2 regions of the Serratia sp. 2723 genome follow, and region 2 is predicted to be linked to the other one. Evidence: riboswitches for the same ligand, from Rfam matches in the RefSeq annotation. Region 2 holds a riboswitch; the other holds the start of a gene.
What was found. Region 2 has a riboswitch for cobalamin ahead of ABIE29_RS17765 (cobyrinate a,c-diamide synthase). Riboswitches for the same ligand answer to the same signal wherever they lie in the genome.

Region 1 (9,357 bases), on a different contig from region 2:
AGAGATATTGTCGTAGCGCTTGCCGTAGTACTGATACGAGATATCCATGTCCAGGTTGAACATCGTCCAATCCAGCTGATATTTGGCCTGACGTTTCGAACGGCGCGCCAACACCTCATCGGTCTGGTCATTACGCGGATCGATATATTGCAGCGTCAAACGGTGGGTGAACATCCAGGTATCAAAGCTACCCGTCCATTCCACGCCTTTAATCGTTGCCTTGTCCACATTGTAATACTGCCCCTGATAGGTCACCGGGTCAGAATCATAGTTGATCAGGTTCTGGATTTTGTAATGGTAAGCAGACAGACGCCAATCCAACGGCCCGGTCAAACCTTCCAGACCTATTTCCCACTGTTTGGACTCTTCCGGCTTGAGGTTGCTGTTGGAATCAATACCAAAGCGTTTTGAGCCATATTGCTGGCCCAGTGATGGCGTCAGGAAACCCGTGCCATAAGACAAGGTGGCTCGATAGCCATCAACAAACTCCCAACCTGCCGCGGTCTGCCAAGTGCCGTGCCAGCCAAAGTCTTCGTCATTATCTTCACGCCCAGAGGCTTCCAGCGTCACGCGGCCAAACTGCTGCTGGCCACTCAGGTACAGGCCCGTGTTGTCTCTTTTATAAGTGTCGCCGACGACGCTATCGGAAGAGGTCAGGCGCTGTTGCTGGAAATCGGCACCGGCGGTGACGCTACCGTGCTCGAAAGCATAGGTATTGCCCCATTGCAGGTTACGCTGATCCATATCATCCAGCGTGGTGCTGATGCCATAACGGCCATTCTGGCTGCTGTAGTTGTACTGTTTCTGTTTCTGGTAGCTGCCAGTCAGTTGAGAAGAGAAGGCACCGGACAGGAAACGCAGCCCCATATCATAGGTATGGCTATACAGGCGGTCTTCATCATTACTGTATTTCGGGCTGAAAGGAACGCTGCCAACGTCATAGTCGGCGTTGTTGGTGTAGCCATAACCACGCACAAAGCCAGAGAAGTTCTGATTGAACTGCTGCTCTAACCCTCCCCAGAAGCTTTTATTGCGGAAACCATCGCGATCGCTGTCGACCGAATAAGGCGAGCCCGGCTGCACATTAAAGCCGTTGGTCATTTGATAGCTGCCCGCAACGGTAGCGATAGTATTGTCAAAACGCTGGCGCACGGCACCGTCATACTGCTGATAGCCATTTGAGCCGATACCCGCCTGAACTTTGCCGCCTTCTTTATCCGTCTGGGTAATGATGTTGATGACCCCGCCGATGGCACCAGAGCCATAAATGGCCGAGCGTGGCCCACGGACAAACTCTACACGCTGCACCAGCGCCAGCGGGACCTGGTTAAAGTTGACGCCATTAGTGATCCCCAGGCGGGACAATGGCACACCGTCGATCAACACTAATACGTGGCGAGCCTCGGTGCCGCGTACCGAGATGGATGACCCCTGCCCCATGCCGCCGTACTGAGAAATATCCACGCCCGGCAAACGGCGCATCACATCATTGAGGCTTTTGGCCTGCCAGCGATCGATATCTTCGCGGGTCACCACATCGGCAGGTGCCAATACGGAAGAGACCGGTTGTGGGAAGCGATTGGCGGTAACCACCAGGTCATCGCTGCTTTTAGCCGTGGTGTTATCTTGCGCCCATCCAGAAAATGCCGTCACGGAGGAGACCACCGCCAGCAGTGTATTTTTTATCATTGTCATTAAAAAAAGCATCCAAACTTCATTGGGGATGCCGCAGGGCCATGGCCGGTAGTTCGCGACGGCTATGGATATTGCGACGTACACCGGTAGGTTTTCGGGCTTGGGATTTACCGATTGCCTGTGGCAACCCGCACCGGGCGATGACTTCCCATCCTGCAGTGGACAGTGTCTGCGTCATTTAAACGCTATCGCCGTGACTTCCCCATACCGCTGCGCGTCAGCTCCAGATTTGCACTGGATTCCCTTTTCACTCGCTGCTTGAGACCGGACGGCAATGCTACAATCAATGAAAATGGATGTCTAGATTGCCAACAGTGTTTCAAATTAGTACCACAACAAAACTGGACTTCACGGGCTGATTCCCTACAATCCCCGCTGATCCAATTTGCCTGACGAGAGAAACCATGACGCCCGAGAACTTGCCCATTGAACGCTATGACGACCAACTGGCGGAGAAAACAGCCCGTCTGAAGAGCATGATGTCACCGTTCACGGCGCCCGAGCCGGAAGTGTTTCGCTCGCCAGTCAGCCACTACCGGATGCGTGCGGAATTCCGCATCTGGCATGATGAGGACGATATGTACCACATCATGTTCGATCAGCAGACCAAGCAGCGTATCCGTGTCGATAGCTTCCCGGCGGCCAGCGAGCTGATTAACCGCCTGATGAGCGCCCTGATGGTGGCCCTCAAGCCCAATCCGGCGCTACGCCACAAGCTGTTCCAGATCGATTATCTTTCCACGCAGAGCGGTAAAATCATTGCCTCGCTGCTGTATCACCGCAAGCTGGACGAACAATGGCAACAAGAGGCCACTGCGCTGCGTGACGCGTTACGCGCAGACGGCTTCGATGTGCAGCTGATTGGGCGCGCCTCGAAGATGAAAATCATGCTGGATCAGGATTACGTCGACGAAGTCCTGCCGGTCGCTGGCCGCGAAATGATTTATCGCCAGGTAGAAAACAGCTTCACCCAGCCTAACGCGGCGATGAACGTGCAAATGCTGGAATGGGCACTGGATGTGACCCAAGGTTCAAAAGGGGATCTGCTGGAGCTGTATTGCGGTAACGGCAACTTCTCGCTGGCCCTGGCCCGCAACTTCGAGCGGGTGTTAGCCACTGAAATTGCCAAACCTTCGGTGGCGGCGGCGCAGTACAACATCGCGGCCAATAATATCGACAACGTGCAGATTATCCGCATGGCGGCGGAGGATTTTACCCAGGCTATGAACGGCGCTCGCGAGTTCAACCGGTTAAAAGGGATCGATCTGAGCAGCTATAACTGTGAGACGATTTTCGTCGATCCACCGCGCAGCGGGCTGGATGAGGAAACGGTGAAGATGGTGCAGACCTACCCACGCATCCTTTACATCTCCTGCAACCCAGAGACCCTGTGCGCCAATCTTAACACCCTGCACAGCACGCATGATATAACCCGCCTGGCACTGTTCGATCAGTTCCCTTATACCCATCATATGGAATGTGGCGTACTGCTCGAACGCCGCTGATCTAGACGGGCGCAGCATGTGAACTGACCCCGCGAGTCAGTTGCGGAATATCCGCAGATAATAGGCAACGTCAAAAACAAAAAAGGCACTCCGCAGAGTGCCCTTTCCCGATGAAACCATTTTTAATGCTGGACGGTGGCAGTATTGCGTTTCCTTAACTGGAAACCAAGCCAGAACACCAGCACCACGCAAACAATCGAGGGCAGGAAGTTCGAGCCGATCTGCGGATATTCCGCACGCACGATCGCGCTATATCCCAGGATGCCCAACAGGAAGCAACCGGCCGCCAGTTTTGGCATGCCATCCGGCATTGGCTGGTTCAGGTAACGTTGATGCAGGCAATATACCGCCAACACCAAAGCAATCAACGGGAAGGCTGAAAACGACACCACCGAGCTGAACAGCGCGGCAAAGGAACCGTTTACGGACAGGCCGGCAATCAACGCCAGCAGTAAAGTACCATTCTCACGGCTTAGTTTTTCCATGACTTTCACCTTGTTATACGTGGGATACAGATGCTTTTTCTTGCTCGCGGCGATACCAGTAATAGGCTCCTTTGGAGATCATCCGCAATTGCAACACTAACCTTTCTTCCAACTGCCGCCGTTGTTCAATATCAATATCCAGCGCTTCCGCACCCGCACTGAACACAATTGTCACCATTGCTTCTGCCTGCGCTTCGATAAAGCTGCGCGGCATATGGTTTTCCAGCTCAAGATAATCTGCCAGTTCGGCGATAAAATGTTGGATTTCCCGTGCTACCGCCGCACGAAACGCAGCCGAGGTGCCGGAACGTTCACGCAGCAACAGCCGAAAGGCGTTGGGATTATTGCCGATAAACTCCATAAAGGTCGACACCGACGTGCGGATCACGCTGCCACCCTTGGCAATACGCTGGCGTGCCTGGCGCATCAGTTGGCGCAGCATCAGGCCGCTTTCGTCAACCATGGTGAGCCCCAGCTCATCCACATCGCGAAAATGGCGATAGAACGACGTGGGCGCGATGCCCGCCTCTCGTGAGACTTCACGCAGGCTCAGGCTAGCAAAGCTGCGCTCGGCACTCAGTTGGCTGAAAGCCGCCTCAATGAGGGAACGACGAGTGCGTTCTTTTTGTTGTGCTCTGACGCCCATTTGCATATCCGGATAACTTCCCTTCTTTCAGTCTAACGCCGCGGAACAGGCAATATAACAAATTTCTCGCAACAGCATTGATACAAACGCGCTTTGTCACAGTTCCAGGCCACACCGATTGTGCTTTGCCACAAAAAGGCTAATGGTAATTGGGCACGCAGCGCTATGATGTTAAGATACCGTTGTAAATTTGTATAAGAACAGGTCTCTCCTACATGCAACAACACTATCAATTTGATGCCATTATCATCGGCTCCGGCCCTGGTGGTGAAGGCGCAGCCATGGGTCTGGTGAAACAAGGTGCCCGCGTGGCTGTGATCGAACGGTACAATAACGTGGGCGGCGGCTGTACTCACTGGGGAACCATCCCCTCAAAAGCCCTCCGCCACGCCGTCAGCCGCATTATCGAATTCAACCAGAACCCGCTTTACAATAACTCCCGTACCCTTAGTGCCACCTTCCCTGACATTTTACGCCACGCCGACAGCGTGATTAACCAGCAAACGCGCATGCGCCAAGGGTTCTACGAGCGTAACCAATGCAAGCTGTTCGCCGGTAACGCCAAATTTATCGACGCCAACACCGTCAGCGTCAGCTATATGGATGGCACGCAGGATACCATCCGCGCCGACCATATCGTGATCGCCTGTGGTTCGCGCCCTTATCATCCGAACGGCGTTGATTTTAACCACTCGCGCATTTATGACAGCGACTCCATCCTGGAGCTGAACCACGAGCCACGCCACGTGATTATCTACGGTGCCGGGGTGATTGGCTGCGAATATGCCTCTATCTTCCGTGGTTTGAACGTGAAGGTGGACTTGATCAACACCCGCGATCGGCTGCTGGCGTTCCTCGATCAGGAAATGTCAGACTCTCTGTCTTATCACTTCTGGAATAACGGCGTGGTGATCCGCCACAATGAAGAGTTCGAGAAGATTGAGGGCACCGATGACGGCGTGATTGTGCACCTGAAATCCGGCAAGAAAGTGAAGGCCGATTGCCTGCTGTACGCCAATGGCCGTACTGGCAACACCGATGCGCTTGGCCTGGAAAACGTGGGTCTGGAATCAGACAGCCGTGGCCTGCTGAAGGTCAACAGCATGTATCAGACCGCCGTGGCCCACATTTATGCCGTGGGTGACGTGATCGGCTATCCGAGCCTGGCGTCTGCCGCTTATGACCAGGGCCGCATCGCCGCTCAGGCCATCTCCTCTGGGGAAGCCAGCGGGCATCTGATCGAAGACATTCCAACGGGCATTTACACCATTCCGGAAATCAGCTCCGTCGGCAAAACCGAGCAGGAACTGACGGCGATGAAAGTGCCCTATGAAGTGGGCCGCGCCCAGTTCAAACACCTGGCTCGGGCGCAGATTGCCGGCATGAACGTGGGTAGTCTGAAGATCCTGTTCCACCGCGATACCTTGCAGATCCTGGGGATCCACTGCTTTGGTGAGCGTGCGGCAGAGATCATTCACATCGGTCAGGCGATCATGGAACAGAAAGGGGAAGGCAATACCATCGAGTATTTCGTCAATACCACCTTCAACTATCCGACCATGGCAGAAGCCTACCGTGTGGCAGCGCTAAACGGCTTAAACCGCCTGTTTTAAGTTCGCGTCCAGGTAGTTCTGCATGTGTTCGCGAATAGCCTCGGCCAACTGCTCATAGCGGCTACGTAGCGGGGAGCCGGGGCGATATACCAGAGCAATGGTGCGTTTCGGTTCCGGTTTGTAGCACTCCAGATAGCAGACGCCGTCACGCTCGCGCTCACGCGGTACTGCCAAGGCGGGCAACAGCGTAATCCCACTGCCTGCGGCAACCATATTACGCAGCGTTTCCAGACTGGTCGCGCGGAAGTGGGTATCCTCATCCGCACCGGCCTGGAAGCAAAAGCCCAGCGCCTGATCGCGTAAACAGTGGCCATCTTCCAGCATCAGCAGTTTTTCGCCCGCCAAATCGGCCATCGCCACGCGGTCGCGCTGCGCCCACGGATGGTCGGAATAGACCGCCAATTGCATCGGCTCATCGAACAGGGGCACTTCGATAAAGGCTTCGGTCTCTTTCACCAGGGCAAGAATGGCGCAGTCCAACTTGCCGCTGTCCAGCTGTGCCAGCAGTTGATGGGTCTGTGCTTCGTGCAGATACATTTCCAACTTGGGAAAGGATTTATGCAGCGTCGGTATAATCTGTGGTAGCAGATATGGCCCCACGGTAGGGATCAGGCCGATATGCAACGGCCCGGACATCGCCTCCCCCTGCTGGCTGGCCATTTCCTTCAAGACTTTGACTTCACGTAGCACGGTGCGCGCCTGCTCCACCAGCAGTAAGCCCGCCTGCGTGAAAAGCACCTTACGGCTGGTCCTCTCAAGCAGCATTACGCCCAACTCGTCTTCCAGCTTGCGGATCTGCCCACTCAATGTAGGTTGGCTGACATGGCACGAGTCGGCAGCGCGCCGGAAATGGCGATGCTCGGCCAAGGCGACCAGATACTCTAAATCACGAATATTCATTGTTGTTTCCCTCCTGGCCATGATAGCTCATGGCGATAGATAAGATAGCAACGAGTGATTAGAACTATCAAGCCCCTCAGTGAATAATGTCCCCCAACGAAGCGCAACGGCGCCAACATAAAAAATTCATTTTCCTAATTAAGGGGTTAATTCATGTTTACCAGTCAAGAAGGCAAAAAAGTCCCTCAGGTTACCTTCCATACTCGCCAGGGCGACCAATGGATCGATGTCACCACGGATGACCTGTTCAAAGACAAAACCGTGATCCTGTTCTCCTTGCCGGGTGCGTTCACCCCAACCTGCTCATCCAGCCATTTGCCGCGCTATAACGAACTGTCCAGCGTGTTCAAGCAACACGGCGTTGACAGCATCCTGTGCGTCTCGGTGAATGACACCTTTGTGATGAACGCCTGGAAAGCGGACCAACACGCCGAAAATATTACCTTCGTGCCGGACGGCAACGGTGAATTCACCAAGGGCATGAACATGCTGGTTGAGAAAGCCGATCTGGGCTTTGGCCCACGTTCATGGCGCTACTCCATGCTGGTGCGTAACGGCGTAGTAGAAAAAATGTTCGTCGAGCCAAACAAGCCGGGCGACCCGTTTGAAGTCTCTGACGCCGACACCATGCTGAAATACCTGGCACCGGAATTCAAAGTGCAGGAATCGGTCTCCCTGTTCACCAAGCCGGGCTGCCCATTCTGCGCCAAAGCCAAACAAATGCTGCAAGAGCGCGGGATCCAATATGAAGAAATCGTCTTGGGCCAAGACGCGACCACGGTCAGCCTGCGCGCTGTCAGCGGCCGCGCTACCGTGCCACAGGTGTTTATCGGTGGTCGCCACATCGGTGGTAGCGACGACCTGGAAAACTTCCTGTCCGCTTGAATGATAAAAATAAACCCGATGAGTCTCAGGCGCAGTTCAACAATCTGTCGCCTGAAAAACCAACGGAATAGAAGTAATGTGACTTTTGGCGGGTGCTAACCCGCCCTTTTTTATTCCCTTCAGGAGCGGATATGAAACTGTTGAATGTCGACGTCGCCGTTATTGGCGGCGGCACAGCCGGTCTAGGCGCTTACCGCGCAGCAAAACTTTCTACCCCGAGCGTGGTGATGATTGAGGGCGGACCTTTTGGCACCACCTGTGCTCGTGTTGGCTGTATGCCTTCCAAATTGCTGATTGCTGCGGCAGAAGCGGTGCACCAGATCGAACGGGCTCCAGGGTTTGGCATCCATCCTGCGGGAAAAACCACCATCAATGGCCGTGAAGTGATGGATCGCGTCAAACGCGAGCGCGATCGCTTTGTCGGATTTGTGCTGGAAGGGGTCGATAGCATCCCGGCCGCAGATAAAATTCAGGGCTATGCCCGCTTCATTGACGACAACACCTTGCAGGTTGACGAGCATACGCGCATCGTCGCGCAGCGTATCGTGATCGCCACCGGTTCCCGCCCTAGCTGGCCTGCGCCGTGGAACGATCTGGGCGATCGCCTGATCGTCAATGACGATGTATTTAACTGGGATGATTTGCCGCAGTCCGTCGCGGTATTTGGCCCAGGAGTGATCGGACTGGAACTGGGCCAGGCACTCCATCGCCTTGGCGTTGCCACCAAAGTATTCGGCGTTGGCGGCGCGGTTGGCCCGTTGACCGACAGCATAGTGCGGGAATATGCCGCTAAAACGCTGGGCGAAGAGTTTTATCTCGACCCGGATGTCAAAGTGGACATCATGCAGCGCGAAGGCGACAAAGTGTTTATCCGCTACCAGGATCTGCACGGCCAAGCGCAGGAAATGATGGTGGATTACATGCTGGCTGCCACTGGCCGCCGCCCGAACGTCGACAAGCTGGGGTTGGAAAATACCACTCTGGTGCTGGATGCCAAAGGCGTGCCACAGGCCGATCGCTTAACCATGCAAACCAGCGTGCCGCATATTTTCATTGCCGGAGATGCCAGCAACCAGTTACCGCTGCTGCACGAAGCCAGCGATCAGGCTCGTATTGCCGGGCACAACGCGGGCAGCTTCCCGGAAGTGACGCCAGGCCTGCGCCGCAGTGCGATTTCCGTGGTGTTCTCAGACCCGCAAATCGCCATGGTCGGCTCGACCTTCCGTGAACTGAACCAGAAATTCAGCGCCTGTGGTTGCTTTGAAGTTGGCGCCGTGTCGTTCGAAAACCAGGGCCGTTCGCGGGTGATGTTGCGTAATAAAGGCATCTTGCACGTCTATGGCGAGCAAGGGACTGGCCGCTTCCTGGGTGCTGAGATGATGGGACCGGACGTGGAGCATATCGCCCATCTGCTGGCCTGGGCGCATCAGCAACAGATGACCATCGATCAAATGCTGGAGATGCCGTTTTACCATCCGGTGATCGAAGAGGGCCTACGTACCGCGCTGCGCGATCTGCAAACCAAGCTGAAGCTGGGCGAGTCCGAAGCGGAACGCTGCCAGCGCTGCCCTGGCGAATAAGCCTTTCGCTCTGTCACCCCCCTCCACCGGGCCTTCGCGCCCGGTTTT
Region 2 (14,404 bases):
GTAAAAGGCATCCTGCAACACCATTACCAAGCGCGCCCCCGTCGATGACCTTGCAATAAAGTTTTTAAACAAAAAAACAGTACGTTACATTTTTTCACCCCAACTTTTTCTATACCCATCACGTTTTACCGTGTCGTAAAGCTTATGCTGAGGCAGTGGGGGATTCATTGTTACAAAACCAGGCAGGGGTAATACATTATTATTTTTGTTGTTTGGTTGGCGATTTATTTAATGGTATTAGGATTTTTGTTTAAAAGATAATGAGAGTTATTGTTATTTAAATGCGTGCGCGAATAAGTCCAGCCAGGAAAATATGCAAGAAAATGATTATCGGCGCTTTTGCCATTTTCCACGGCCTGGCCCACGGCGCGGAGCTTTCTCATTCGGTGGCGGCGCTTTCCGGTATGGTGATTGCAACGGCGATGCTGCACGTGGCTGGGTTGGGTATCGGCTATCTGCTGGCGTCTTCGTCCACGCATAGCGGCTGGGCGCGGGTGATTGGCGGTGGTTCATCGCTGCTGGGGATCGGCCTGCTCAGCGGTGTGATCTAAGTTTATCAATTTACTCACCACGGTTTGCTGGCAGTGTCTTTGCGATAGCTGCCAGCTATTATCTTAAAAAATAACGAGCTGCTGGATTTGCGCCTGTTTTATAGTTAGATTCCCTGCTAACTAAGTGCGCTTGATACCGCACTACTTTTAAACAACATGAATTAATTCAAAAGTTACAGGGAATGTTGCTATGAACAGGGTTAGTGGTTTACTGGCGTTATGCCTGGTTTCTTTTTCTTCTCTGGCCGATTGTCAGTCCCTCCTTACCGATTTGGCTAAACCCTTCGCCGCCAAAGTGACCATGAATACCGAGCTGTCCACCTGCAAGGTGTGGCCCTATGCCCCGGATAAAACCATTGCGGTGCTGATGCTGGAGCCCAAGGAGGAGGCCCAACCCGATTTTACCGACTATGACGTCGCCGTTTTGGTGGTCGATAGCCAGTCCGGCAAGGTGTTGGCCAGCAAATATCATCCCAGGGCGATTATGGATGACGCTATCTATACCAGCAGCGTGACCATCGACACTGCGCGCTACCAATTGTCTCCGGCGATACGCGCCTTCGGGGTGCGTTTTATCCACCGCGGCTCCTCCTCGGTCAATCCCATCAGCATCGAACGGCTTAACCTCTATACCCTGCAAGATCAGCAAGTCACTTTGGTGCTTAATAATCTGACCATGAATGAATATAGCGGTGAGTGGGATGGCCAGTGTGCCGGGGATTTCGCCGCAACCAATCGCGCATTGGCGCTTGGCAAGAGCGCACATAACGGCTTCCAGGATCTGCAGCTACAGACCATAGCGACGCACAAGGGGGCGAGCAGAAAAGGGGAGGATTGCGTGGAAAGCAACAAAGTCGTTGCCAAGACCCGCGTCGAGCTCAAGTTCGATGGTAAAGCCTATCCCGTAGAGCAGGATAAGTTGCTCGAACATCGTTTTTAATCCGCGCCCGGACATTACCAATCATGAAAAAAATCGGCTTCTACGACCTGCCCTTCATCCGCCACGATCTTAACGCGCCCACAGAAGGTAAGCTGCGGCGCATTTTAGCCGGTGACAAGGTGTTCTATACCTACAGCAGACAGTTTGTCGATGCCAAGGTGTTATACCGTTTGGTATCGGGGGATCGTGTGTATATCGGTGCTCATCAGTTGGACGATGGCAGCTACTGGCTGCATTGGCTGGTTTCGCCTGAAAAGGGGGAGCTGCAACCGAAGCTGGCCGACATTAACAAATCGGCTGCGCTGATGAGGTTGGTAGGCGCAATCATATTAATAGTGCTCTCAGCGGTGGTTTATTTTCAGTTGCCAAATATTTGGGTGATGCTGCTGCTGCTTTGTCTTTTCCTCTTTGGCTGCTGGTGGTTTAAGGCTTCGTTACATACGCTGAAGGTGGGAACCAGCAGTCATACGCGCAGGCTGTTAAAAGGGTTTGAGAGCGTGAAACAAGGCGATACATCCCTATGCCGTAGCACCACTGTGTTATTAACCAAGCCGGGGAGCGGCGCGCTTTCGCTGCAAGCCCGCAATGAACAAGATAACGACCTCGATACACTGCAGCCGAATGATTTGCTGTTGGCCGATAAAGTCACCCTGACCAGCGTGAGAGGAGAAGCTGCCAATGTCAGCGCCCGCCGCAGTTCTAGTGGCAGTGGCAATAACCGCCGGGATTTTATTGACTACCAATTTAGCTGCAACGACGTGCCGTTCCAGTTTCGCTGCAGAATTAACACGGTGATGGACGATCACAATCCGCTGTTCTATCGGCAACATCCCTTCTTCCTGGCAGCCGAAGATCCGCTGATGCTAGTGATCAATCAGCAAGATAATTCAGTGCTGGGCATGTGTAATGAACGGGATGGCAGTACCTATCTCAAACTTGGTGGGATAGCCGTTTCTTTTCATCAGCTTAAGCTGATGTATAAACTGATTTTCGGCTTCGGGTTGTTTATATTGGTGCTCATGTTATTTAGCATCCTGTATGCGTGGTGGGAGCAGGGAGGTGTGCCGGATAAGTGGGATTGGCTGGAAGCCGCAGACATGCTCTATCTCAGTGGTTTTGCAAGCATCATGATCTTTGGTGCGATTATGCTGCTGGTGGAGATCAGTATCTGGATAACGCGCAGGAACTCGCTCAGGGCGGCGCGTTTTGTCTTTGCCCGCCATCAGTTGATGCTGTTTAAAAAGCGCGACGTTGGCAAGCCCTATATTCAGGAAATCCCCTAATGCTCACCAATAGCCTAACACGCATTATCCTGCTGGCCTTGGGAGTCATTGTTTCCTGGGTGATGTTTTATATCAAAGGCTATGCTGGGTTTGCCCCCGGCTGGCAGTGGCAGCGAAACTATCAGGCAGAACGGCCTGCTATAGTCATGAGAGATCCGCGCCTGAGCAGTTTTCAGCAGGGAGTGCTGCTAACGGGTATCAGCGATGCGATCAAGACCAGGATCACGGAAACTGAGAGTGACCAGAATGCGCGGATCTATCACTACGATAATACGCTGCAGATCGATGTGCTGGCAGACATTGGCCCCCCCTTGTTAAACCTGCAGATATCCCCTGATACCACCATGTTCCGTTTGATGCTGGAGGAAAACGTTGGCCGTGGAGCAGCCCTGAACCGGAACTATGGCAGCGTCACGATCCCGGTTAGCCAACTCATCATCGAAGAGAATGGCAAGCTGCGCGTCAGCGCCCGTTTTTTGGGCTACGTGACAGAGCAACAGTGTGATGCCCAGGGGCATTGTCTGGTTGTGTTTGGCGCCAGTTCTTATAGCCAGGATGCCGTCTTTTATTCGGCCGATGGCGGGCGTAACTGGCGTTGGCTACCCCAGTGGCAAGAACCCGAACATTACAATACCTATCAACTTTTGGGGTTCTATGAGGCGCAGAGTGTGCTGCTGGTCCAGAAGGGCAAACTCTATCGGTCGGGCGATTTCGGCCAGCATTGGCAACAGGTATTCGATCTGTCCAAGCTATTAATCGAGCGCGGGATTGATCCTGCCTTCTATAAGGCCAACTGGTACTATAACGGTGGCGATCGGGTTATTGTCAATAATCAGCCAAAAGAGACCGGAGAAGGTAATGATTTGGTCGGTTCACTGCTGCTTGATTTCAATCTTAAATCTGCACGGGTCCAGTCCAGCCAGTGGGTAGCCGGTGATATCGTTGCGGCCGACATCACCCCGCAGGGGGATTTTGATTTTGTCTTGCGCCAGTTTCCACGGCAGCGTTATAGCCTGAACCGGTTGCTGGATGATGGCACGCTGCAACCGCTGTTGGAAACCGGCGGAAAGAGCTTAGGTAAGCTGTATGCGGGCAATAATCTGTTGATGATGGAGAAAGCGTTCAACGATCCGCGGCATATGACCGTTTCTACCGATGGTGGCCAGCACTGGTTCAGAATGAAAAAACTGCCTGATAGCTATTACTATAGCGTGCAGTTTGATCGCTGGCGTAACCGCCTGTTCCGCTTTTCAACCCAGGAATACTATTATCGAGAGTTGGGCAATAGCGATGGCCTGATGTATGAGATGGCCACGCTGCCGTGATCGCCAACAGAGCCGCCATGCAGCGGCTCTCAACGTACGCCGCCGTGGAGCAATTGCAGGCGGGGCATTTCGCCTCAGCCATCTGTCAGCACCTGTTGTAGCGCTGCGACCAGTTTACGGTTGGCCGCTTCGCTCTTGATCGCCACCCGATAATAGTCGGCAGAAAGGCCGGGGTAGTTGGCACAGTGGCGGATCAGGATGCAGTGCTGCAATAGCGCCTGTTGCAGATCGCAGCCAGGGCGCAGGCAGCGCAGGAAAATATAGTTCGCCGCTCCTGGCCAGATACGCAATTGTGGCAAGGCTGCCAGCGCGTCAAACAGCCACGCTCGCTGCTCTGCCAGCCATTGGTGAGTTTGCTGGATGTAGTCGCGATCGTCGAGGATCACTTCACCGGCCAGTGCTGCATAGGCATTGATGGTCCAGGGTTCGCGCAACTGCTTCATCTGTTGCAGAGCAGCGCGATCGCTGCTGACCAGATAGCCGAGCCGCAGCCCGGGAATGGCGAAGAACTTGGTCAACGAACGCAGGATATAGAGGCGGGAATACTCTGCCATTTGTGGGATCAGCCCGGGAGTATCCGGCAGAAAATCGATAAAGGCTTCATCAACGATCAACGCAATATTGTGCTGGCGACAACAGGCGAGAATGGCCTGCAACAGTGCGGGGTCTGGCATCAGCCCGGTGGGGTTGTTGGGGGTGGCCAGGAACAGACAGTCCGGCTGGCGCTCGGCCAGCACCTGCAATAACCGTTCATCGGGTTGAAAACCACCGGCTTCATCCAGCGGGAAGTCTGCGATGTGGCAGTCAATCCGCTGCAAAGCCCGGCGATATTCGGCAAACCCCGGTGTAAGGAGCAGCGCTGTGCGGGGGCGCAGCCGATTGACGATGGCGTAAATCAGCTCGGTGGCTCCGTTGCCAGCCATGATATTTTCTGGCAGGCAGTGATGAACCCGCGCCAATGCCGCATGCAGACGCCGGTATTCGACATCGGGATAGCATTCGGCGCTGGTCAGATGCTCGATAATCGCCGCCTTCAGGCTGGCGGGCATGCCCAATGGATTGATATTGGCGCTGAAATCAATGATCTCGGCCGGATCCAGGCCGGTTTGCAACGCCATTTCCAGTACGTTACCACCATGTTCACTCACGTTTACTATCCCCCATTTCAAGTCTGCGTGCAGAATAACATTGCCGAGGGATTGGCGGTTAATCGTCGTCATTGAAGTCTATGTGCAGTGTTGGATTTTTTACAGTGTCTTGCCATTGACCACGATGCCGTTTTTATCTCAAAAATATGAAGTGACGCAGGCGAACGGTGCAATAAAGACAACGCTAATTGTCTGAGATCAATGAACTCTCTGGAATGCCGCTATTTTTATGGCGGGCAATAAACTTGATCTTTTTTTATCAATTAACTGGCGTATATTCGGCATATTGTTAACAGCATTAAAACGATTATTGCCAACTGGATAACCTGCAACTTGACGAGACTCAGGTTGTGATTGGGAAGGGGGTGTAACTCCCCCGCAGCCCCCGCTGCTGTGATGCCGACGAGTTCACTGTGACCACTGATCTACGGATTGGGAAGGAGTGGATGAGGATGACGCTAAGCCAGAAGACCGGCCAGTTGGTTGGAACATTCAACTCCTTCGGTGGGAAGTGGGTTGTCATTGGATACGTGCGGCCACTGGCGCTGCACGGCCGTATCTTTTTGACGCCCAAAATCCCGACCGTCAGGCCGGGATTTTTTTATGCAATCAACGGGCAACAAGGCAGTACTTATCGCGGGTACCGGCAGCGGCTGTGGCAAGACCACGTTGACGCTGGGCCTGTTGCGTGCGTTACAACAGCGTGGCCTGCGCGTGCAACCCTTCAAGGTCGGCCCCGACTATCTGGATACCGGCTGGCATAGCGCAGTCAGCGGCGTGACCTCACGCAATCTGGATGCCTTTATGCTGCCTGCCGCTACGCTCAATGGTTTATACAACCAGCATATGCGCCACGCCGATGTGGCGGTGATCGAGGGCGTGATGGGGCTGTACGACGGTTACGGCATCGATCCGAACTATTGCAGCAGCGCGGCGATGGCCAAACAACTGGACTGCCCGGTGATCCTGCTGGTCGATGGCAAAGCCGTCTCGACCTCGGTGGCCGCGACCGTGCTCGGTTTTCGTCAGTTTGATCCCGCATTAAAACTGGCTGGCGTGATCGTCAACCGGGTCAACTCAGAAACGCATTACCAACTGATCCGTCAGGCCATCGAGCGCTATTGCGGGGTGCCGGTGTTGGGGCGCTTGCCGGTGCTGGAAGAGGTGGCTTTGCCATCCCGTCATCTGGGGTTGGTGCCCGCCCAGGAAAACCTGGCGGACGATCGGCGCTGGCAGCTGTTGGCACAGCAGGTTGAGGCGTTTATCGATATCGATCGCCTGTTGGCATTGAGCGCCTGTACGTCGCCACCGGCTGGTGAGCCACCGCGGCTACCCGATCCCGCGTTAGCGCAAGGACTGACCTTGGCGCTGGCGGAAGATGAAGCCTTCAATTTCTACTATCCGGATAACCTCGATCTGCTCGAGCAGGCGGGCGTGCGCATCCAACGTTTCAGCCCGCTGCACGATCGCCGTTTGCCCGATTGCCAGATGCTCTACCTGGGCGGCGGCTATCCCGAGGTGCATGCGGCCCGGTTGGCAGCCAACGTTAACATGCATAGCGCATTGCAGCGGGCCCACCGTCAGCAAATCCCGATGTATGCCGAGTGCGGTGGTCTGATGTACCTCGGCAACGGCTTGACCGACAGCGCCGGAGTACGCCACCGGATGAGCGGTATCCTGCCAGGGGAGAGCCATATGGGCAGCAGCCTGACCCGTTTCGGCTATTGCCAGTGGCAAGCGCGTAGCGACACCCTGTTGGCGGCCCGTGGCGAAATGCTGCTTGGCCATGAGTTTCACTATTCCGACTTTACCACTGCACTGACCCCGGTGTTTGACTGTGCCAAATGGCGCGACGGGGTAGCCGTTCAGCGTTGGCAAGGGGGATACCAGCTTGAACAGACTCAGGCCAGCTACCTGCACGTACATTTTGCCCAGCGGCCCAGCTTGCTCGATCGCTGGCTGATGGCCGCGAGGCGTGCGCTATGACGCTGCTGGCCTGGTTCGTTGCCTATCTGCTCGACAGCCTGCTCGGCGATCCGCCGCACTGGCCGCATCCGGTGCGCTGGATCGGCAACCTGATCGCCTTACTGCAACGGGCTATCCGCCGGGTATGCCATGGCGAGCAGGCTCTCAAGTTTGGTGGCGGAGCGCTATGGCTGGCCGTTGTCGGGCTGGTCTGGCTGGTCAGTTGGGGCTTTTTAACGCTGATGGGGTCTATCCATCCGTGGTTGGGCTGGCTGGCGGAAGTCTGGCTGATTTATACCTTGCTTGCCGGACGCTGCCTGGAACGGGCGGCGATGGAGGTTCACCAGGCGTTGCAAAGTGCCGATATCGCGCAGAGCCGCCGCAAGCTGTCGTGGATTGTCGGGCGCGACACCTCGCAGCTGGAAGAGCCGCAAATCACCCGGGCGGTGGTGGAAACGGTGGCGGAAAACAGCGTGGATGGCGTGATTGCGCCGCTGTTCTTCTTGCTGCTCGGTGGAGCACCGCTGGCGATGGCGTATAAAGCGGTCAACACCCTCGACTCGATGGTGGGCTATAAAACGCCGAAATACCGTGCTATCGGCTATGTCTCGGCGCGGATGGATGACCTCGCCAACTGGCTACCGGCCAGGCTCAGTTGGCTGCTGTTGAGCTGTGCGGCCCGCTTGAACGGTTTGGACTGTCGCCAGGCGCTGCGTATTGGCTGGCGCGATCGCTATCAGCATACCAGCCCCAACTGCGCCTGGTCGGAGGCCACGGTGGCCGGGGCGCTGGGAGTGCGGCTTGGCGGCCCCAATGACTATTTTGGTCAGCGGGTCGAAAAACCGTGGATCGGTGAGGCGTGCCGGGAGATCGCTCTGGCAGATATTCCCCGCAGCACGCGTCTGATGATGACGGCCTCGCTGTTGGCACTGCTACTGTTTGCAGCATTGCGCCTGCTGTGGCTTGGCGCTTGAAAGGGACAATCATGGACTACCTCAAACAACCACAACGTATTGAACAGCAAAGTTTCCAGATAATCAGTGAGATCATCGCCAACGAACGGCCAGACTACCGCTTTAGCGATGCCTGGCAGGAAGCGGTGATCAAACGGGTGATCCACACCACCGCCGATTTTGATTGGCTGGATATTCTCTGGTTTTCGCCACAGGTGATGCAGGCGCTGATCGATGGGCTACGCCGTGGCTGCACGCTGTATACCGACACCACGATGGCGCTATCCGGCATCAACAAAACCCTGCTGCAAAAGCTGGGATGCGAATGCCGCTGCTATATCAGCGATCCACGGGTGGTTGCGGCAGCCAAGGCTCAGGGGATCACGCGCTCAATGGCCGCCGTGGATATCGCGCTGGCGGAAAGCGGGGAAAAACTGTTTGTGTTTGGCAATGCGCCTACCGCGCTGTTCCGGTTGTTGGAACAGCAGGCCGAGCCGACGGCGGTCATCGGCGTGCCGGTGGGGTTTGTTGGGGCTGCGGAATCCAAGGCTGCGCTGAAAAACAGCGGTCTGCCCAGTATCGTTGCCTGTGGGCGTAAAGGCGGCAGTAACGTTGCCGCCGCTATTATCAATGCCACGCTGTATCACCTGTGGGAGGGGAGATGAATGAGGTAGGGCCGCAAGACAGCGTTTGGCACCACGGCAAGCGTTATCGCAAAGGCTATACCACCGGCTCTTGTGCCACGGCGGCAGCGAAGGTGGCTGCGCTGATGGTGTTGCGCCAGCAGATTATCCATCAGGTTTCGATCGTGACGCCTTCAGGCGTGACGCTCAATCTGAATGTGGAACAGCCGTTGATTGAAGGGCAGCAGGCTACGGCGGCGATCCGCAAAGACGGTGGTGACGACGTGGATGCCACGCACGGCATGTTGATCTATGCCCGCGTCAGCCTGACGCAAGATCATCAGCAGATCCTGCTACAGGGGGGTGAAGGCGTTGGTACCGTTACCCGTAAAGGGATTGGCCTGCCAGTAGGCAGCGCGGCCATTAACCGTACTCCGCGTCAAACCATCGAGGCCGCCGTACGGGAAGCGATCGGCCCACTGAGGGGGGCACTGGTCGAGATTTTTGCTCCGGAAGGTATCGAACGCGCCCGCAAAACCTACAACGGTCGCTTAGGGATCCTCGGGGGGATTTCGATTATCGGCACTACCGGGATTGTCACCCCGATGTCGGAAGAGAGCTGGAAACGTTCGCTGGCGCTCGAACTGGAGATGAAGCGGGCGGCAGGGCAAGACCGGGTGATCCTGGTGCCGGGCAACCACGGAGAACGCTTCGTACGCGAGCAGTTGGGCCTGGACGGGCAGCAGGTGGTAACCATGAGTAATTTTGTCGGCTACATGCTGCAGGAAACGGTGCGGCTGGGATTTCGCCAGGTGTTGCTGGTTGGCCACCCAGGAAAGCTGATCAAGGTTGCGGCAGGGATCTTTCACACCCACAGCCATATTGCCGATGGGCGAATGGAAACTCTGATCGCCCATCTGGCACTGATGGGGGCTCCCGTTGAGCTGCTGCGGCAGGTGGAGCAATGCAATACCACGGAGGCGGCGTTGGAACTGATTAGCGAACAGGGTTGGCAGGGGGTGTTCCCGCGTATTGCACAACGCATATGCCAGCGGGTGCAGGAGATGCTGCGCTTTAGCACCCATCCCCCCGGCTGCGACGCTATCCTGTTCTCGTTTGACCAACAGATCCTGGGTTGTAACCGGCCATTGCAGGAGATTGTGGAGGCGATGCGATGATCACCGTGGTGGGCGTCGGCCCCGGCGAGAGCCACTTCCTGACGTTAGAGGCGCAGGCGGTTATTGCCGCCGCCGAGGTGCTGGTGGCGGGCGCTCGTCATCTGGATACCTTCGCGACTTCACAGCATAAAACCCGGCGTCTGGATGCCGATCTGGCCGGACTGCTGGCCTGGCTACGTCAATCAATGGCGCAGCGGCACATCGTGGTGCTGGCCTCTGGCGATCCGCTGCTGTACGGCATCGGCAAGTGGCTGGCTGCGCATTTCTCCCCCGCCGAGCTGCGCATTATTCCCGGGATCAGCGCCATCCAGTATCTGTGCGCGCAAATCCCCTTGGACATGAACGATATCTATCTCACCAGCAGCCATGGCCGTACGCCGGATTTTGACTGGCTGTTGCAGCACGACAAGGTGGCGATGGTGACAGACGCCATCATCGGGCCGCGAGCTATCGCAGAGGCCATCTTGCAGCGCGGTTTGACGCGCCGCCTGATTATCGGTGAAAACCTCTCGCTGCCCACGGAACGCATTTATTGCCTGCAGCCCGAGGCGGTGGCGCAGCGCTATGACATCAACGCAGTGGTGATCCTCAATGAAAGATGACGTTTTTTTACGTGGCCTGCGGGTGCCAATGACCAAAGAAGCGGTACGGCTATTGGCGTTGGAACGGTTGGAGCTGGCCAACGCGCGGCACCTGATCGACATCGGCGCTGGCACCGGCAGTGTTGCCTTGGAGGCGGCGCTGCGTTTCCCGGCTTTGCAGGTCACCGCAATTGAACGTAACCCGGCGGCGTTGGAGCTGATTGCGGAAAACCGCCAGCGGCTGGGGTGTGAAAACGTCACCGTGGTGGCCGGAACGGCTCCTATGGCTCTGGAGGCCAAGGCCGATGCCGTGTTTATCGGTGGCAGCGGTGGGCAACTGACGGAGCTAATCGATTGGGCGTTGGCGCGCTTGCATCCCGGTGGCCGCCTGGTACTGACGTTTATCTTACTCAACAACCTCAGCGAGGCGCTGGCCTGCCTGCAAACACGCGGTGTGTCGGCGATAGCCGGGGAACAGATCCTGTACTCGGCCCTGACGCCGTTGGGCAGCGGCCACTACTTCAAACCCAACAATCCGACCTATCTCATTTCTTGCTACAAGGAAGGTAACGATGTCTGAACAACCCCAGTGGGACACGCAGAAAGTCTGGTTTGTCGGCGCGGGGCCGGGGGATCGTGAATTGATCACCCTGAAGGGTTACCGGCTGCTGCAACAGGCTCAGGTGGTGATCTACGCTGGCTCGCTGATTAATACCGAGCTGCTGGAGTATTGCCAACCCCAGGCCGAACTGCACGACAGCGCGGGGCTGACGCTGGAGCAAATTATCGCGCTGATGGTGGACGGCGTTCGCGCTGGCAAGCTGGTGGTCCGGCTGCAAACCGGCGACCTCTCGCTGTACGGCTCGATTCGTGAACAGGGCGAGGTGCTGGGGGAGCAGGGCATTGGTTTTGTTTCGGTGCCGGGCGTGAGCGCCTTCCTTGGCGCAGCTGCCCAATTGGGGGTGGAATATACCGTTCCCGAGGTGGCGCAAAGCCTGATCATCACCCGTATTGCAGGGCGTACGCCGATGCCGCCGCTGGAGCAGTTGGCCTCCTTTGCCGCCCACCAGACCTCGATGGCGATTTTCCTTTCCGTGCAGGAAATGGATCGGGTGGTGGAACAACTGCTCGCCGGTGGCTATCCCCCACAGACACCGGTTGCGGTGGTCTATAAGGCTACCTGGAAAGAAAGCCAAACGGTGCGTGGCACGCTGACGGATATTGCCCAGCAGGTACGCGATGCCGCCATCCGCAAAACGGCGCTGATCCTGGTAGGTGCTTTTCTGGGGGAGGAATACCACTATTCCCGCCTCTACGATGCAGGGTTCAGCCATGAATATCGCCAAGCCTGAATCCATCGCGGTTTTTTGCCTGACGCCGAACGGTGTGCGCTTGGCGCAACGTTTGCAGGCGCAACTGCCACTCAGCTGTTTTACCAGCGAGAAGCTGCTGGCCCCCGGCTTTATACCGTTTAACGGCAGCTTTGGTGCGACGCTGCGTGAAGCGTTCAGCCGCTATTCGGCGCTGGTAGTGATCGGTTCGACGGGCCTGACGGTGCGGGTGATCGCCCCGCTGATCCAGGACAAGCTGACCGATCCGGCGGTGGTGGTGATCGACGAACGTGGGCAGCATGCGATCAGCCTGCTGTCTGGTCACGTGGGCGGGGCGAATGCCCTGACGCTGAGGCTGGCGGGGCTGTTGGGGGCCGATCCGGTGATCACCACTGCCACCGATGTCAATCAGATGGCCGCGCTGGATACGCTGGCGGCGCAGTTAGACGCCGAGATGTCGGATTTTCGCCTGGCGGTGAAAACCGTTAATCAGCTGCTGGTGAGTGGGCAGCGGGTCGGACTATGGTGGGATGAACCTTTGCGCGATGAGCAGGCGCGTTGCGATACCCGGGGGTTTGTCGCGGCTACCGAGCTGGGGGCGCTGCCAGAGCTGGATGCGTTGGTCTGTGTCAGCCTGCGCGATCGCTTACCTGAGCTACCGCTGCCGGTATACAAGCTGGTGCCGCGTCGGGTGGTGGTGGGCATCGGTTGCCGCCGGGGAACCTCGTTGGCGCTGCTGAATCAGCTTTTGGAACGGCAGTTGGCCGCCAATGATTTCGACCCTTTGGCGCTGCGGGCGATCGGCAGCGTCATGCTGAAAAAGGACGAACCCGCCTTGCAGCAGCTGGCGCAAGAGCGGCGGGTACCCTTCGAACTGTTCAGTAGCGACGAGCTGCGCCAGCACGAACGGCGTTTTCCTGCCTCCGAGTTTGTGCGCGCCACGGTCGGTGTCGGTAGCGTTTCACAGCCGGTGGCCTGGCTGATGAGCGCAGGAAAACTGGTTGGTGACACCCTGCGTGAGCAAGGGATCACCATGACATTGGGAGTGTCACATTGATGTTAAGCGTAATCGGCATTGGGCCGGGCAGTGAAACGATGATGACCCAGGACGCCATTGAGGCGATCCGTGAAGCAGAGATCATCGTTGGATACAAAACCTATACCCATCTGGTGAAGTCCCTGACCGGGGATAAACAGGTGATCAAAACCGGTATGTGCAAGGAGATTGAACGTTGTCAGACGGCGATCGATCTGGCTCTGGCTGGCCATAAGGTCGCCTTGATCAGCAGCGGTGATGCCGGGATCTACGGCATGGCCGGGCTAGTGCTGGAGCTGGTAGGCCAGCAGCAACTGGATCTGGAGGTGAAACTGGTGGCGGGGATCACGGCGAGCATCGCTGCGGCCTCTTTGCTGGGGGCACCGCTGATGCATGATTTCTGCCATATCAGCCTGAGCGATCTGCTGACCCCATGGCCGGTGATCGAAAAGCGCATTATTGCCGCCGCGCAGGCCGACTTTGTGATCTGCTTCTACAACCCACGCAGCCGTGGCCGGGAAGGGCATCTGGCCCGCGCCTTCGAACTGATGAAACCGCATAAGTCCCTCGCTACTCCGGTTGGCGTGGTGAAAGCGGCGGGGCGTAAAAAACAGGAGAAATGGCTGACGACGCTCGGTGAGATGGACTTCACTCCGGTAGATATGACCAGCCTGGTGATCGTGGGCAACCATACCACCTATTGCCGCAACGGGCTGATGATCACCCCAAGAGGCTATGCCCTGTGATCCATATTTTCGGCGGTACCAGCGATGCCCGCGCAATCTGCCAACTGCTCGATGAAGCGGGGGAGCGCTATAGCCTGTCGGTGGCCAGTGAGGCAGGGCGGCAACTGGCGGGCAACATTCTCGGCGCGGTGGTGGTCGGGCGCATGGATAGCGACGAGATCGCAAACTATTTGCAACGGCACGCTATCCGCTGGGTGATCGATGCTTCTCATCCCTACGCAACGGCGTTGAGCGAGAACGTGCTGGCGGCCTGCCATCGGCAAGGCGTGCGGCTGACCCGCTACCAACGGCCCAGCGAAATCGATCGGTTATCCCATCCGTTATTGCACAAGGTTGATGATGTTGCCCAGGCCTGCCGATTGGCCCAAACCCTGGGGCCGAGGGTGCTGTTGACCACCGGCAGCAAACAGTTGGCGGATTACCGGCATGGGTTGCCAGAAAAAGTGCTGCTGGTGCGGGTGTTGCCCACCGCCGAGGTGCTGGCGCAGTGCGAAGCGCTGGGCCTGGGCGTGGACAACATTATCGCTCTGCGCGGCCCGTTCAGCGCGCAGTTCAATCGTGCGCTGTATGAGTTTTGCCAGCCGGACGTGGTGATCACCAAAGAGTCCGGGAATGAAGGCGGTTATCTGCAAAAGGTCGAACCGAGCCTGGCTTTGAACATTCCCTGCATTGTCGTGCGCCGTCCGCAGCCGTTGGCAAGTGAAGGCTGGGGCGAACAGGTCAATTCGCTACAAGCCTTCGCCC

Region 1: linked by a shared signal. The riboswitch ahead of btuB (TonB-dependent vitamin B12 receptor BtuB) and the one ahead of ABIE29_RS17765 (cobyrinate a,c-diamide synthase) in region 2 are both predicted to bind cobalamin.

What each region holds. Positions count from the first base shown of each region.
Region 1 is NZ_JBNDIN010000011.1:168,531-177,887, reverse strand. It holds gene btuB (TonB-dependent vitamin B12 receptor BtuB) at 1-1,689, opposite strand, end outside; cobalamin riboswitch at 1,764-1,976, opposite strand; gene trmA (tRNA (uridine(54)-C5)-methyltransferase TrmA) at 2,100-3,200, shown strand; gene ABIE29_RS17200 (YijD family membrane protein) at 3,323-3,685, opposite strand; gene fabR (HTH-type transcriptional repressor FabR) at 3,699-4,331, opposite strand; gene sthA (Si-specific NAD(P)(+) transhydrogenase) at 4,547-5,944, shown strand; gene oxyR (DNA-binding transcriptional regulator OxyR) at 5,927-6,844, opposite strand; gene ABIE29_RS17180 (glutathione peroxidase) at 6,998-7,729, shown strand; gene ABIE29_RS17175 (dihydrolipoyl dehydrogenase) at 7,861-9,309, shown strand.
Region 2 is NZ_JBNDIN010000012.1:95,288-109,691, reverse strand. It holds gene ABIE29_RS17790 (HupE/UreJ family protein) at 324-551, shown strand; gene ABIE29_RS17785 (hypothetical protein) at 742-1,491, shown strand; gene ABIE29_RS17780 (hypothetical protein) at 1,515-2,774, shown strand; gene ABIE29_RS17775 (hypothetical protein) at 2,774-4,099, shown strand; gene cobD (threonine-phosphate decarboxylase CobD) at 4,174-5,247, opposite strand; cobalamin riboswitch at 5,549-5,741, shown strand; gene ABIE29_RS17765 (cobyrinate a,c-diamide synthase) at 5,851-7,233, shown strand; gene cbiB (adenosylcobinamide-phosphate synthase CbiB) at 7,230-8,186, shown strand; gene ABIE29_RS17755 (cobalt-precorrin-8 methylmutase) at 8,198-8,830, shown strand; gene cbiD (cobalt-precorrin-5B (C(1))-methyltransferase CbiD) at 8,827-9,966, shown strand; gene ABIE29_RS17745 (cobalt-precorrin-7 (C(5))-methyltransferase) at 9,963-10,568, shown strand; gene ABIE29_RS17740 (decarboxylating cobalt-precorrin-6B (C(15))-methyltransferase) at 10,558-11,127, shown strand; gene ABIE29_RS17735 (cobalt-precorrin-4 methyltransferase) at 11,120-11,899, shown strand; gene cbiG (cobalt-precorrin 5A hydrolase) at 11,880-12,935, shown strand; gene ABIE29_RS17725 (precorrin-3B C(17)-methyltransferase) at 12,935-13,660, shown strand; gene ABIE29_RS17720 (cobalt-precorrin-6A reductase) at 13,657-14,404, shown strand, end outside.